DNA from 2 places in the Rahnella sp. PD12R genome. Region 1 is predicted to be linked to the other one. Evidence: predicted binding sites of a transcription regulator. Region 1 holds the regulator's gene; the other holds the start of a gene.
The links. The regulator PhoB, encoded in region 1, activates phosphate uptake and scavenging genes when phosphate is short. The targets are predictions, from matches to a motif close to CTGTCATAAAACTGNCNNAT.
Positions count from the first base shown of each region.

Region 1 (7,947 bases):
GCAGCGGGCCGTCACCGGTCATCGGCGCGATACCCACTTCAAAGGAGACCGTCGCTGTACGCGGTGTGGCAAACAGCGGGCCTACAGCCAGATAACAGACGGTCGCCAGAAGAATACCGGCACCACGACCAATTGGCGTACTCAGGGCGTCAACACCGCCACCGACGCGCGCAAGCGCAATCACGGTCATCACGGGAAGCCCTACCGCCGTGATCATAAAACCGGCAGCTGCCCACCAGACTTCATGACCGGCCTGCAAGCCAACCATCGGCGGGAAAATGATATTTCCTGCCCCGACGAATAAGGCGAAGGTCATGAAACCCAGCGCCAGAATATCTTTATTTGTTAAACGAGTACTCATGATTGGTGTCGTGTTGCCTGTTCAAATGAATAAAGTGTCCGATGCTGTCGTCGTGCCACTCCGTCAGAAGGATGAATGGCGTTGTCATAGCCAGAGAGCACCAATGTGAGGATCGGAGTGAGCTAAAAACGCCTGATGATATGCAGATGATTACGTTGTTATGCAGGGAGTATCGAGCGACAGCGGGGCTTAAGGTAAACGTTTATAGCGTAGAAAGGCAAGCCGTGATCCAAAAAGCAGAGCGTTCAACCAGATTAATACAACAAAGCAGTAATAATCACTAAATACACTCCGAAACACGCAATATGATATGTATGATTTTTGAACGAACAAAGCACAAGATATGCTCCGTTGAGATTAAAAATGCGTGAAATCACCACCTGCAGGTCATTTCACGCACAATATCCAGCATTTTTACAAGGCCAAAATTTAACCGCTTGCGGTTTTACCAGACGCGGGCAGCGATATCCACCACCAGTTTCAGTTTTTCCCACTGCTGCGCTTCGGTCAGACTGTTGCCCTCTTCCGTTGACGCGAAGCCACACTGCGGGCTCAGGCAAATCTGGTTAATGTCCAGATATTCAGCCGCTTCTGCGATACGCGCTTCCACGGTTTTTGCCAGTTCCAGCTCGCCGGATTTGGTGGTAATCAGCCCCAGAACCGCCTGCTGATGGCCTTTTTTGATGAAACGCAGGGGTTCGAACCCGCCTGAACGTTCATTGTCATATTCCAGGAAGTAAGCGTCGATATTCACCCCGCCAAACAGAATCTCTGCCACCGGCTCGTAACCACCTTCAGAAATCCAGGTTGAACGGAAGTTACCGCGGCAAACATGCAGACCAATCACCAGATCGTCCGGTTTACCGGCGATAGCTTTGTTGAGCACGTCAGCGTAAGTACGTGCTAACTCTTCCGGAGAATCACCACGTTCGCGGATTTGTTTCTTCTGATCTTCAGAACACAGATACGCCCAGACGGTATCGTCGAGTTGCAGATAACGACAGCCGGCATCATAAAAGGCTTTGATCGCGTCCCGGTAAACCTGTGCCAGATCGTCAAAATAGTCTTTCAGATCAGGATAAACGTCTTTGCTGATGGCGTTACGGCCACCGCGGAAATGCATCACGCTCGGGCTCGGAATAGTCATTTTCGGCACAGCCGTTCCGCTGATGCTTTTCAGAAAACGGAAATCTTCCAGCATCGGGTGCGAACCAAAACCGAGTTTGCTCACCACTTTGATACTGCGCGCTTTCGTCTGTACGCCGTTGAACTGGATCCCCTGAACCGCATCGTAACCTTCCACACCTTCCAGACCTTCGAAGAAGTCAAAGTGCCACCACGCACGGCGGAATTCGCCATCCGTCACCACTTGCAGACCGGCTTCACGCTGCAAATCCACCACGCGGCGGATTTCAGTGTCTTCTACTGCACGCAACTGCACCGCATCAATCTCACCGGCCTGAAACTGTTTGCGGGCTTCTTTGATCGCGGCCGGACGCAGGAAACTGCCAACGACGTCAGCGCGGAACGGAGGGGTTGTACGTTGCATGAAAACTCCTTATTGCATCACGCCCCTGGCGGAATGCGAATGATTTACAAAGTAAATAATTACGTTGCGTTATTTATAGACATCTGGATGTCTAAACGGCTTTAAGGCCATACTGTCATGCAGCCTGTTCACCCACAACAGAGGAATTTTCATGGGACGTGAAATAAATTCATGATCAGGAGGCGACTTCACGCCATAAACAGAAATGAAAAAGCCTGCTATCGGCTGATAACAGGCTTTAGGGAAACTACGCAAATTAAGGTTTTACGGAGACCGGGGAGTCTGAACCCTGAGGAACAATCAGTTTCGGTGCCAGCGTAAACATAAACCGGGTGCCGACGCCGACTTCGCTGAGGACTTCAAGCTTCGAATTATGGTGGCTGAGCGCATGTTTTACGATGGCGAGCCCCAACCCGCTGCCGCCGGTCTGGCGCGATCGCGCCTTATCCACACGGTAAAAACGTTCAGTCAGACGCGGTAAGTGCTGCGGCGCAATACCCGGCCCGTTGTCGCTTATCTGGAACTGTGCGCCGTGCGGGATTTGCTGCCAGCTGACTTCAATCCGCGTGCCCGGCGGGGTGTGATTCACGGCGTTGTACACCAGATTCGACACCGCACTGCGCAGCTGATCTTCGTTGCCAAAGACTTTCAGCTTTTCGTTTACGCGAAACACCACTTCATGTTTCCCGCCGCTTAACGTCTGCACTTCCCGCTCAAGCATACTCAGCATCACCGGAATATCGACCTTCTCGTGCATATCGATATTGGCAGACGCTTCGATTTTCGACAGGGTCAGCAACTGTTTCACCAGCCCGTCCATGCGCCGCGTCTGTTCCTGCATCGTATCCAGCGCTTTGGTGCGGAACGGCTCTTCCAGCTTGGCGTCTTCCATCATTTCCAGATACCCCTGCAACACGGTCAGCGGCGTGCGAAGTTCATGGCTAACGTTGGCAAAGAAGTTACGTCGCGCGCCTTCGAGCTGACGCATCTGCGTTACGTCACGCGCCACCATCAGAAGCTGCCCCTCGGAATAGGGCATCACGCGAAACTCAACATAATGTTCATTATTGAGTTGCAGATTCAGGGCACGGCTGAAGTCACGGGTCTGGATCCAGGTGCGGAATTCCGGATAACGCAGCAGGTTAAAAATATGCTGCCCGTTATCTTCCGGCCAGCGGAAACCGAGCAGATCCTGCGCCAGTCCGTTGCACCAGAAGATATTGCCTTCTTCCGTCGCCAGAACCACCGCATCCGGCAGCGATTCGGCACCGCTGCGGAAACGCTTGATCAGCTGACCTAATTCACGACGACGTCGCCGGTTGCGCATCTGCATCTGGTTCAGCCCGTAAAACAGCGGTTCCCAGCTCCAGCGCCCGTTCGGCGGGGTGATGCTGCGGTCAAGCCACAGCCAGTGAGAGAGTTTAAGCTGGTTGTAATAATTCCAGCCCAGCGCCGCGACGAGCGACGCAAAGAGGAGCCAGCCGAAATGGCCGACGAAAATTCCGAGGATCAGCGCTGGCAGGCAAAAGAGAAAAAATTCGCCGGCCAGACGTTTCCATGACAAACGTTCTAACACACAGATTCTCCGCTGTGGGGGACTCAATAACGCGTTGAGAAACGATATCCGGTACCACGAACAGTCTGGATCATTCTGTCATGTCCACTGGTTTCCAGCGCTTTACGCAAACGACGAATATGCACGTCTACCGTGCGATCTTCCACATAAACGTTAGTGCCCCACACGTTATTGAGCAACTGTTCCCTGCTGTAAACGCGTTCGGAATGGGTCATAAAGAAGTGTAACAACTTAAATTCGGTCGGCCCCATGTCGAGCGCCTGCTCGTTGGCCATCACCCGGTGAGACGACGGATCCAGACTCAGCCCCTGCATGTCGATCACTTCCTCGACCGCCATTGGCGAAATCCGGCGCATCACCGCTTTAATACGGGCAACCAGTTCTTTTGGTGAAAACGGTTTGGTGATGTAATCATCGGCACCGACTTCCAGGCCGCGCACCCGATCTTCTTCTTCACCGCGGGCGGTCAGCATCATCACCGGAATTTCGCGGGTCAGTGCTTCACGTTTAAGGTGCTTAATAAACTGAATACCGGAACCACCAGGTAACATCCAGTCGAGCAGGATCAGTTCAGGGTAAGGTTCAACTAACTGGCCAATCGCTGAATCAAAATCTTCAGCTTCTACTGCCTGATATCCATTCTGTTCCAGTACAAAACACACCATTTCACGGATTGGAGCTTCGTCTTCAACCACCAATATACGTCTAGCCATCGTAGGTCCTGCCAATAGGTTAGCGATCTTTTATTTGATTGCGGGCGCCATTATGCGTCAGTTTTGTGACAGATTTATGAATGAAAATGATGGTTCATTTAAGGCAAATATGACAGATAAATTCCCGCCATCCTGCTGAAATTGGTCTGATTTATCGGGGACAGGTTCCCCCGCCGACGTTTATACTTTGCCCCATTGTCGTCATACAGGGTTCACACGGGAGTCTCATGCGCCTGATCCACACCTCCGACTGGCACCTCGGCCAGTACTTTTTTACCAAAAGCCGCGCCGCTGAACATCAGGCATTTTTGCGCTGGCTGACCGGTCAGGTGCAGCAGCATCAGGTGGACGCCGTCATTGTCGCCGGAGACATCTTTGATACCGGCTCGCCGCCCAGTTACGCCCGCGAGTTGTACAACCGCTTCGTGGTGGAATTACAACAAACCGGCTGCCAGCTGGTGGTGCTGGCCGGAAATCACGATTCCGTCGCCACGCTCAATGAATCCCGCGAACTGCTTTCGTGCCTGAATACGCGGGTGATCGCCACCGTAGGCGAAAATCTGGATGAACAGGTTTTGGTGCTGAATACCCGCGAAGGCCAGCCCGGCGCGGTGTTGTGTGCCATTCCGTTTTTGCGTCCGCGCGACTTGCTGGCCAGCCAGGCCGGGCAGTCCGGCAGCGACAAACAGCTCGCCTTGCAGGAAGCCATTGCGGCGCATTATGACGCACTGTATCAGGCAGCGCTGGCTAAACGTCAGGAACTTGGTTTGCCGTTGCCCATTATCGCTACCGGCCATCTGACCACCGTCGGCGTCAGCACGTCTGACTCCGTGCGCGACATCTATATAGGCACGCTCGACGCCTTCCCGGCGCAGGCCTTTCCACCGGTGGATTACGTGGCGCTCGGGCACATTCACCGCGCCCAGTGCGTCGCAAAAACCGAACATATCCGTTACAGCGGCTCACCCATTGCGCTGAGTTTCGATGAGCTCAGCAAAACCAAAAGCGTTTACCTGCTTGATTTCGATGGCGCTAAGCTCAACGCCATCGACACGCTGGAAATCCCCGTTTTCCAGCCGATGCAGATCATTAAAGGTTCTCTCGCAGACATCGAAAAACAACTGACGCAGTTTGCTGACGGCGATGCCGGTAAACCGGTCTGGCTGGATATCGAAGTCGCCACGCAGGACTATCTCAGTGATATCCAGCGGCGTATTCAGACGCTGACCGCAGATTTGCCGGTGGAAGTCGTTCTGCTGCGCCGCAGTAAAGAACAGCGCATCAGCAGCATCGAACAACAGGAAAAAGAAACGCTCAGCGAACTGAGTGTCAGCGAAGTGTTTGAGCGGCGGCTGGCGCAGGAAACCGATCCCGACGAACCGCGTCAGGCGCGGATGCGCACGCTGTTCGCTCAGGTTGTCAGCCAGGTCACCAGCGGCGAGTCCGCAGAGGATGCCGCCCGATGAAAATTCTCAGTCTGCGTTTAAAAAACCTGAACTCGCTGGAAGGCGAATGGAAAATCGACTTCACCGCTGAGCCTTTTGCCAGCAACGGATTATTTGCCATCACAGGCCCGACCGGCGCGGGGAAAACCACCCTGCTGGACGCCATCTGTCTGGCGCTGTATCACCAGACGCCGCGTCTGAACGTCACGCCGAGTCAGAATGAACTGATGACCCGCCACACCGCCGAATCCCTGGCAGAAGTCGAGTTTGAGGTTAAAGGCATTGGCTACCGCGCGTTCTGGAGCCAGCGCCGGGCCAAAAATTCGCCTGACGGTAATTTACAGGCGCCCAAAGTAGAACTGGCGCTGCTGGCCGATGGCAAAATTCTGGCCGACAAAGTGCGCGATAAACTTGATGCCATCGCCGGGCTGACCGGGCTGGATTTCGGCCGTTTCACTAAATCTATGATGCTTTCACAAGGCCAGTTCGCCGCGTTCCTGAATGCCGATGCCAACGACCGCGCGGAATTGCTGGAAGAACTGACCGGCACCGAAATCTACGGGCGGCTTTCTGAACGCGTGTTTGAACAACATAAAGAAGCCAAAAATCAGCTCGACGGTTTGTATCAGCGCATGGCCGGAATCGAGTTGCTCAGCGAAGAGCAGCGTCAGGCCTTCGAAACGGAACTGGCCGCGCTGAACGCGCAGGAAATTATCCTCAGTCAGCAGGCGCTGCAACGCCAGCAGGATCTGAACTGGCTGCAACAATGGCAACAGGTGCAGCAAAAGCATCAGCAATCTCAGCAGCAGCTGACGGCGGCGGAGCAGGAAAACCTCGCCGCAGCGCCGCAATTGCAGCAACTCGCGCGCAGTGAGCCGGCTGAAAAGCTGCGTCCGCTGCTCAGCGACCGGTTGCGCTGCGAGAAAGAAACGCAGGAGTTACAGCAGGCACTTACACAGCTGGTTCAGCAGCAGGAACAACAGGCGGCGCAGATGACGCCGCGGGCTTCGGTGCTGGAACAGGCGAAAGCCGCTCGCCAGAATCAGGCCGGAGAGCAGCGCAAGCTCCAGACGCTGATGGACGAAAAAGTTCTGCCGCTGGATAACGAGATTGCCCGGTGGCACAAATCACTGACTGACACGCAGCAGGCCGTCAGTGAAGCACAGAAACAGGCCAGTGAGCACAGCGCGATGCTGGCGAAAATCACCGAAGAGCGCCAGAAACTGGAGGCACAGAGTCAGCAGCATCAGGCGAAACACGCCACACTGACCGGTGCGCTTCAGGTTCAGCAACAAAATCAGGCCGAACTGGAAAAACAGCAACCACTGACGACGTTGCAGAAACGGCAATCTGAACTGGCGCAGCTGCGTCCGGTGCGTCAGCAGCTGTTTTCACTCGCACAAATTTTCCCTCAGCTCGATTCGCGTGTCCGTCAGCAGCATCAGGATTTTGCGCAGAATCAGACGGCAATCGCGGAAGAAGAAGAACGCCTTGGCAGAATCCGCCTGCAATGCCAGAAACAGCTCGAGCATCTGAATGATGTCAAAGCGCGGCTGAAAAGCGAGGAACTGATCGTCAGCCTGACGGCAGAACGCGCGAATCTGCAAAGCGGCCTGGCCTGCCCGCTGTGCGGTTCCACCTCGCATCCGGCGATTGAAAGTTATCAGGAGATCAAACCGTCTGAAACGGCGCAGCGTGTTGAGAAAATGCAGCTGGAATTTGATGCAGCGAAAGCCAGCGGAATCGAACTGGCCGCGAAAATTAAAAGCCTGAAAGAACACCAGTTACGCCTGAAAACGCAGCTTGAGCACGACCAGCAGCAGCTGAACGCACATCTCGAAAACTGGCAGAAAATCAGCGCTCCGCATGGTCTGACCTTCACGCTGATGGATGCGCCGGACATTCAGCAATGGCTGGCGTCATGCGATCAGGAAGAACAGCAAACGCAGGAAACGCTCCGCCAGCATGAACAGCTGGCGCGTGCGCTGCAACAGGCGAAAGACGCCCTCAGCGAAGCCGTCAGCGAGCAACAAAAAGTCCAGCAGCAAAGCGCGTTGCTGGCGGAGCGTTTTACGCTGACGCAGCAAAATCTGACGAAGTCTCAGGAGCAGCTTGAACGTCTGCAAACCCAGTATGCGGATGGCGGGAAAACGCTGAAGGAACTGACGGCGCAGCGTACAGAACTCTTCGGCGACCGTCAGGTTAGGCAGGTTCGCGAGCACTTACATCTGCAACAACAGGCCGCCGAAAAAGCCGTCAGCGAAGCCGAGACGGCCCTGCACCGGGCGCAGGAACTTCGCGAC
Region 1 covers NZ_JAHTMS010000002.1:648,985-656,931, forward strand. Annotated here, with positions in the region: gene brnQ (branched-chain amino acid transport system II carrier protein) at 1-361, opposite strand, end outside; gene KWG64_RS07045 (cobalamin-independent methionine synthase II family protein) at 807-1,910, opposite strand; gene phoR (phosphate regulon sensor histidine kinase PhoR) at 2,167-3,486, opposite strand; gene phoB (phosphate response regulator transcription factor PhoB) at 3,510-4,199, opposite strand; gene sbcD (exonuclease subunit SbcD) at 4,427-5,665, shown strand; gene sbcC (exonuclease subunit SbcC) at 5,662-7,947, shown strand, end outside.

Region 2 (7,947 bases), on a different contig from region 1:
GGAGATGCACCCAGCGCCCGCAGGCCGCGGCTGGGTGAGCGTTCGACTGCTTCGTGGCCTTCTGCATAAAGCTTGCCGAGTAAGCCTAAATCCTGCATCACAATTGCCAGCACGCCGGCCAGCGGCCCCATGCCCACCGCGCGGACAAAAATCAGCCCCCAGATCGCCATATCCAGGCCGCGAAGCACGTCCAGAATACGGCGGATCACCAGTGAAACCGGCCGGAGAACCGGCGTGGACATCACATTTCGCGCCGCAAGAAAAGACAGCGGCAGTGCGAGGAAAGAGGCGGTGACCGTCCCGGCAAACACAATCGCCAGCGTGATCGCAATCTGCGAGAAGTAATACATAAACGGCCATTCGGAAACGTTGTGCCACACGAACATGCGCAGGAAATAACGCCCGACTTCGCGGGTGCCGCGTACCACTTCGCTCCACGGAATACCGAAATAGCTGAAGAAATAGACGTAATACAACGCAATCACGACAGCCAGAATTGCCAGATAACGCAGGTAACGACGTTGTGCGGAAAACAGATGCGCATGCTGCTGTTTCAGACCGGCAATAACATGAGGTTCAAGCGCGTCAGTTAACATCAGAAAGTGCCCTCCACCACGCGTTTGCGTAATTTACCCGACAGATAATCCATCCCGGAAACCACCAGAATAATCAGCAGCAACGTCATGCTGACCTGGTCATAGCGGTCGAGCTTGATGGACGTCATCAGTTCCTGACCAATCCCGCCTGCGCCCACCAGGCCGAGGATGGTTGACTGGCGAAAGTTAATTTCCAGGCGCATAAAACTGTAGGATAAAAAGATAGGTTTAACCTGAGGCCACATAGCGAAGCGCATGCGCTGCAAGCGCCCTGCTCCGCAGGCTCTCAGGCCGCGCACCGGTTTGTCCGACGCGGTTTCGATAGATTCGTAGAACAATTTTGTCAGGCTGCCGACGGTGTGTAAGGTCAGCGCGATAAAGCCCGGGATCGCCCCGACGCCAAACGCCATTACGCACATCACGGCCCAGGCCAGTTCAGGCATGGTTCGCAGGAAGGCCACAAACGTGCGGATACTGAATTTCACCCATTTTGGGGAATCCGTATTGCTGGCGGCGAGAAACGCCAGAATAACGGCCAGCGCGGTAGACAAAATCGTTGAAGACAATGCCAGCTGAATAGTTTCCCAAATCAGCGGTAACTGAATATTGAGACGGTATCCCCAGTAAGCCAGAGAACCTTCGGTGTGTCCGTCTGCGAATAATAATGACCAGTGCAGTACTGGAACCGTCTGACCGATATAATCAAAAAAGCTGGGAGCTGAAACAATAATAGTTTTCAGATTAAGTTCGGAAACATTGCCAGACCATAAATATAACAGCAGCATCAGCCCTGACCAGATCAGCGCCTCGCGCTTTTGCTTACCGCGTATATTCTGGTAATAACGATTGAAGTCTTTATTCAAAATAATATTTCCGGTTTCAGGTAATCATTATTCCTCCTCCTGCGAAGGGGGAGGTCAGGAGGGGGTATTACAAACGACAATAATGATAAAATCATTCGCTTACTGAATTGCCATTAATACCCCACCCCAACCCTCCCCTTCGCAGGGGAGGGAGCTAAGAATTAGCGACCGCCCTTCGTCAATTCACGCTTCATATCAATAATCTGCTGATATTCCGCCAGAGACGTTTCACCGATATGCTGTTTACCGCCAACGGCTTTAACGAAGCAAGCATGATCGTCTTTATCCAGTTTCTTAATGGCTGAAACCAGCTTCGCTTTAAATGCCGGTGGCAAATCGCTGCGAACCAAAATCGGACCGTTAGGAATTAACGGGGATTCCCAGATAATGCGGATTTTCTTCATCAGATCCGGATGGTCCATGCGGATCATGCGGTTGAACGCGCCGGAGGTGTACCCGGTTTCGCGATCGCCAATCATGGAAGCCCAGGTTACCGCGCCTTCAAACTGACCGTTCAGCACACCGAGGATATCCTGCTCGTGGCCACCGGAGAAAGTCACACTGGAGAAGAAGTTGTTGTATTTGTTATCCGTCGTACCGCCAAACTCTTTCTTGAAAGTCTGGTTCGGGATCAGGTAACCGGACGTGGAATCCGGGTCAGCAAAGCCAAATGATTTGCCTTTCAGGTCAGACAATTTCTGGTACGGGCTGTCCGCTTTGACGACAACAACGGAGTGATAACCGCGGGATTTATCAGTGTCATCGATTACGATACCGACCAGATCCACCGCTTTCGGGTTATTAATATACACAGACGCGAAAGAAGAAGGCGACATGCTTAATACCATGTCGACTTTCTTACCTAATAATCCCTGAATAACACCTGAGTAATCGGATGAATTACGCAGTTTGGTATCCACATTTAATTCTTTATCGAAGAAATCTTTTACACACTGATTATCGCCGATTTGCTGTGTGGCGTTCTGACCACCCAAAATACCTAAATTCAATTCTTTAGGCGCATCTTCTGCCATGCTGTGCATTGCGGTAAGGGAACCTGCAACAAAGACCGCCAGACGTAATAACTTCTTCATTTAATGATGACCTTGTGTAGATTGAGAGAAAGTGAAAATAAGTACGGCTAAAATTTATTTCCGAAATAAAATACGGACTTTATTTATTAAAACATTCATAACAACGCGTGAGCATCAGGAATTAACGTCGTGTTCTTCACCATATAACTGCTGCAAGATCCCGTCGGTTAACTGATCCGGATGACCATCAAAGATAATCTGCCCTTTCGCAATGCCGATCACGCGGGTGCAGTAATCTTTCACCAGTTCTACGGAATGTAGGTTAACCATCACCGCGATGTTCTCTTCGCTGACCTTTTTCAGGGCATTCATGATGCGCAGGGTATTTTTAGGATCCAGCGAGGCAACCGGTTCATCGGCCAGTAAAATTTTCGGGTTTTGCATCAGGGCGCGACAAATAGCGACACGCTGCATCTGACCACCTGAAAGGTTTTCAGCACGTTGCAGCGCATGCGGCAACATGTGCAACCATTCCAGCAGGGAAATCGCGCGGGCGCGGTCTTCATCATCGAACTGATTAAAGAAGGATTTAAACGTGGAGGTGTGGCTCAGACGCCCCAGCAACACGTTGGTTAACACGTCCAGACGCGGAACCAGGCAGAAGTCCTGGAAAATCATGCCGCAGCCCGAACGCCAGCGACGCAGCGCCTTGCCGGTCAGCCCCGCCAGTTGCTGCTGCTCACCGTTTTCGTAATGACACACCACACTGCCGTCGGTTAACGGGATTGTGCCGTTAAGCACGTGCAGCAGAGTCGATTTCCCGGCACCGGAACGGCCAATGACCGCAACAAATTCACCGGCGTGAAGATCGAAATTGATGTCATTAAGAACACGCTGACCTGATTTATAGGATTTCACCAGGCCTTTCACGTCCAGCACTTTGTTCAGATGTTGCTGCCCGGCCTGAGGATATTCAGCCTGTGCCAGCTTAAGTTGAGCTTGCGCCATGATGCTGTCTCTCGGTTGCTATCGTTATCTGGCGTTCATTAAGCGCGAGTTTTGTGACACATCAATGACGATTTAGTGGACAGCATATGACAAAAATGTAGCAACTTAAGAGAAATCCCTCGGTAATTATCCTGAATGATGTGTAGCCTGTTATGTGGCATTTAAGTCTATGATTGCAGAGCCTACGTCAAAAAAAGGAAGATGAAATGGATAATCAGTCACTCATCACCACGCTGAAAGAAATCGCCGGAAGCCGCCATGTCCTGACCGGCGACAGCAATACCGAGCGCTACCGCAAGGGGTTTCGCTCCGGCGGCGGCAAGGCGCTGGCGGTGGTATTCCCGCAAACATTACTTCAACAATGGCAACTGCTTAAAGCCTGCATCGCGGCCGACAAAATTGTCATCATGCAGGCCGCCAATACGGGGCTGACCGAAGGTTCGACGCCGAGCGGTGACGATTATGACCGCGACATCGTCATTTTCAGCACCCTGAAACTCGATCAGATCCAGCTGCTCGACGGCGGCCATCAGGTGATCGGTTTCCCCGGCAGCACGTTGTATAAGCTCGAAAAAATTCTCAAGCCGTATAACCGCGAGCCGCATTCGGTCATCGGTTCATCCTGCATTGGTGCCTCCGTCGTCGGCGGGATTTGCAACAATTCCGGCGGTTCACTGGTGAAACGTGGTCCGGCTTATACGGAAATGGCGTTGTATGCGCAGATTGATGCGCAGGGAGAACTCCGGCTGATAAACCATCTGGGGATCAATCTGGGTGAGACGCCGGAAGAGATTCTGACACGGCTGGAAAAAGGCGATTATCTCGAAGCTGATATTCTGCACGATCAGCGACTGGCTTCGGACCATGATTACGCGGCGCGTGTCCGCGAAGTGGATGCCGATACGCCATCACGCTTTAACGCCGATGAGCGCCGTTTGTTTGAAGCCTCGGGCTGTGCCGGGAAGCTGGCGGTTTTCGCCGTTCGTCTCGATACTTTCCCGGCAGAAACCCAGCAGCAGGTTTTCTACATCGGCACTAACGACACGGCGGTGCTCACCGAATTACGTCGTCAGATCCTGCGGGATTTCGCAAACCTGCCGGTGGCAGGCGAATACATGCACCGGGATATTTTCGATATCACCGAAGTGTACGGTAAAGATACGTTCCTGATGATCGACAAGCTCGGTACAGACAAAATGCCGGATATGTTTACCGTCAAAGGAAAGTTTGACGCACACGCCAGCAAGGTGCCTTTCCTGCCGAAACATTTCAGCGACCGCGTAATGCAGTGCCTGAGTAAAGCGTTGCCGAACCATTTACCGCCGCGCATGAAACAATATCGCGACCGGTTTGAACATCACTTATTGCTGAAAATGTCCGGCCCCGGAATTGATGAAGCCAGAACGTTCCTGACCCGTTTCTTCAGCGAAAATCAGGGCGATTTCTTTATCTGTTCCGCCGACGAAGGCAAAAAAGCGTTTCTGCACCGGTTCGCTGCAGCGGGTGCCGCCGTTCGTTATCACGCCGTGCATGAGAAAGAAGTGGAAGACATTCTGGCGCTGGATATCGCACTGCGCCGAAACGATCGCGACTGGTTTGAAACGTTGCCGGAGGATATCGATAATCAGCTGGTGGCAAAACTCTATTACGGCCACTTTATGTGCCACGTTTTCCATCAGGATTACATCGTCAAAAAAGGCGCGAACAGTAAGGCGCTGAAACACCGCATGCTTGAATTGCTGGATGCCAAAGGTGCTGAATATCCTGCGGAACACAACGTGGGACATCTCTATCTTGCGAAACCGCATCTGAAGGAATTTTACCGGCAGGCCGACCCGACCAACAGCTTTAACCCGGGGATCGGCAAAACCAGTAAGCTGAAAAACTGGCAGGAGTAACGCTGTGAAGGGCTTCTGACCAACCCTCCCCTTTTCAGGGGAGGGATACTACGTCACTCCGACCTCATCTCATTGGTTAGAACAATTTCGTTCCATAACCCCACATCAGCACGGTCAGTGCGAGTAACAACTCAAGAACCAGAACCCCCATCGCCAGCGTCGAGCTGGAGAACAGGAACCCCTCGCGGTGGTCAATGTTGAGGAAGTTTGGAATACCGAGGTACAGCAGATATCCGCTGTAGCAAAGGCCAATCAGCCCGACAAACAGGCATAACCAGACCATCGGATAAAGCGCAACGATCCCGCTGAGGAACATCGGCGTGGCAACGTAACCGGCAAACACGATACAACTGTTGAGTGTCGGGCGGCTGTCATAACGACGCGCCATCCAGTAGATAATTCGCCCCATCAGAGCAACAGCGGCGAGCATCAGAACATAGAAAATTACAGCGATGTAGGACGCGGTGAACATGGAAACCATCAGCTTCTGGCCGTCACCGAAATTCCAGCCCAGCTGCGTTGTCCCGATAAAGGAACAGACAACCGGAATCAGCGCCATCAGAAAAACATGGTGGGAATAAACATGTGAAACGGTTTCCCGTTCACGCTGGATTTGCTGCAATTCGGGACCTGGATGAGATAACAGTCCCCAGACATGATTACCCATGAAACACCCCCTTGTGCGCCGAAAGCCGCCAGCGGCGTACGATGATAAACCTTCGGGAATGCCCGTTTGATAAATGTTACAAGGGCAACAAGAAGGTGGCAGCCTGTTTATATTATAGCCGTTATTAAGCGGTTTGCTGGCGGCACAACATCCCCTGTTGCAGAGGATGTTGATGGCGGAGAATGGAATTTCCCTGAAGATTAGTGGATATAGCGGGCAGCGGTAAACACCACACCAGCCAGTGCCACCATCATGCCCATGATCCAATGGGTCTGTTTTGTAATATAGATGTGGAAAATATCCTTGGTCATGTAATTCGACTGAATAACCGCCAGCTGCGACTCCACGGAATTAAATCGTGCATCCATTTTGTCAAAGCGCTCATCTACCAGGTCAAATTTCTTATCAATGAGAACGAGATGATCGTCAATTCGCACCAGATGTTCATCAATCCTGACCAGATGCTTATCGATGCGAATAATACTTTCCTCCGTTTTTCCCACGCGAACGCCGATATCCGTCACCGCATCGGTGAGTGTGACCATCTGGTGTTCGAGTTTTCCCACACGGAGATTGGTATCCGTAACGACCTCTGTAAGCTGAACAACTTGCTGTTCAACCTTTCCCATCCGCAAATTAAGGCCCGCGATTTCCTCACCGTTTTTGATTCCCTGCTTTTCGATACTGTTAATCTGGCTTTGCATTAACGCTTCCATAATCCATTCTCCCTTAAAGTCTTCCGGTACTGTCAGGGCACCGGGCAGATAGAGCATCGGGTTGACTGGCCAGCAATCTGGCATCCTGAGCTGAAACATGATGTGTTATCCCTCACGTAAGCTAATCCTTGTTTAGGCATCCTTAATCTTCGGTCAGTCTGCACTGTATAAATTAACACCTCAAATCAATTTCTTTCTCGTTCAGGGTGTGATTATTTATGAATCTATGTCTTATGGAATTGCATTGATAAAATGAATAAATACCAAATAAAAGAGCCGCTTACGCGGCTCCGTTACGGGGACTCCTGATGAAACGCTCAGGTTTTTTTACGGTGCAGGGTTATGCAACGCCGCCGCGCCGTCCTGAGTTTTCCTCGCCTTCGCCACATCGTCTTTACTGACCGCAGGCGCCTGGTTTCCCCACGCATTGCGGATGTAAGTACTGACATCGGCCATTTGCTGATCCGTCATTTTCCAGCCAAACTCCGGCATATCCGCGCTGGTCGGGTTGCTGAGCGTCGCGGCACCCTGCGCACCGTTCATCAGCACATGCAGAATATTCGTCGGCTGGCTGGCCTGAACGCCGTTGTTGCCTTTCAGCGCGGGCACCATATTGCGCACACCTTCACCGGAATTCTGATGACAAGCCGCACAGTTATCGGCATACAGCGCTTTGCCATTTGCCATGGCTGAATCTGCTGCCAGCGGGACAGACTCATCTTTGCTGCCCGGTAAGCTTTTCAGGTAAACCGCAATGGCATGAAGATCGGAATCCGACAGGTGTTGCAGCGAATTTGTCACCGCTTCCGCCATCGGGCCGGAGGCCACGGTACGGGCGTTCGCGCCGGTTTTCAGGTACTGAACAATTTCATCGTTGCTCCAGTCACCCAGCCCCTGACGGACATTCCCGGTGATTTCCGGCGCAAACCAGCCCTGAAGTTCTCCGCCCTGCAAATGCACCCCAAAGTTATCGCCCCCCAGCGGATTTTTCGCCGTATGACACGATGTGCAGTGCCCCAGCCCTTCCACCAGATACGCGCCGCGGTTCCATTCTGCTGACTGCGCAGGATCGGCCTTAAACGGAGCGGTATTCAGGAACAACAGGTTCCAGCCAAACATCATCAGGCGGATGTTATACGGAAACGGCAGATCGGTTTTCGGCCCG
Region 2 covers NZ_JAHTMS010000001.1:334,902-342,848, reverse strand. Annotated here, with positions in the region: gene phnE (phosphonate ABC transporter, permease protein PhnE) at 1-596, opposite strand, end outside; gene phnE (phosphonate ABC transporter, permease protein PhnE) at 596-1,459, opposite strand; gene phnD (phosphonate ABC transporter substrate-binding protein) at 1,621-2,553, opposite strand; gene phnC (phosphonate ABC transporter ATP-binding protein) at 2,668-3,501, opposite strand; gene dld (D-lactate dehydrogenase) at 3,708-5,399, shown strand; gene KWG64_RS01630 (Yip1 family protein) at 5,476-6,066, opposite strand; gene KWG64_RS01625 (hypothetical protein) at 6,267-6,881, opposite strand; gene KWG64_RS01620 (cytochrome c) at 7,110-7,947, opposite strand, start outside.
Region 2: the regulator PhoB is predicted to act here: its motif matches at 3,542-3,561, upstream of phnC (phosphonate ABC transporter ATP-binding protein).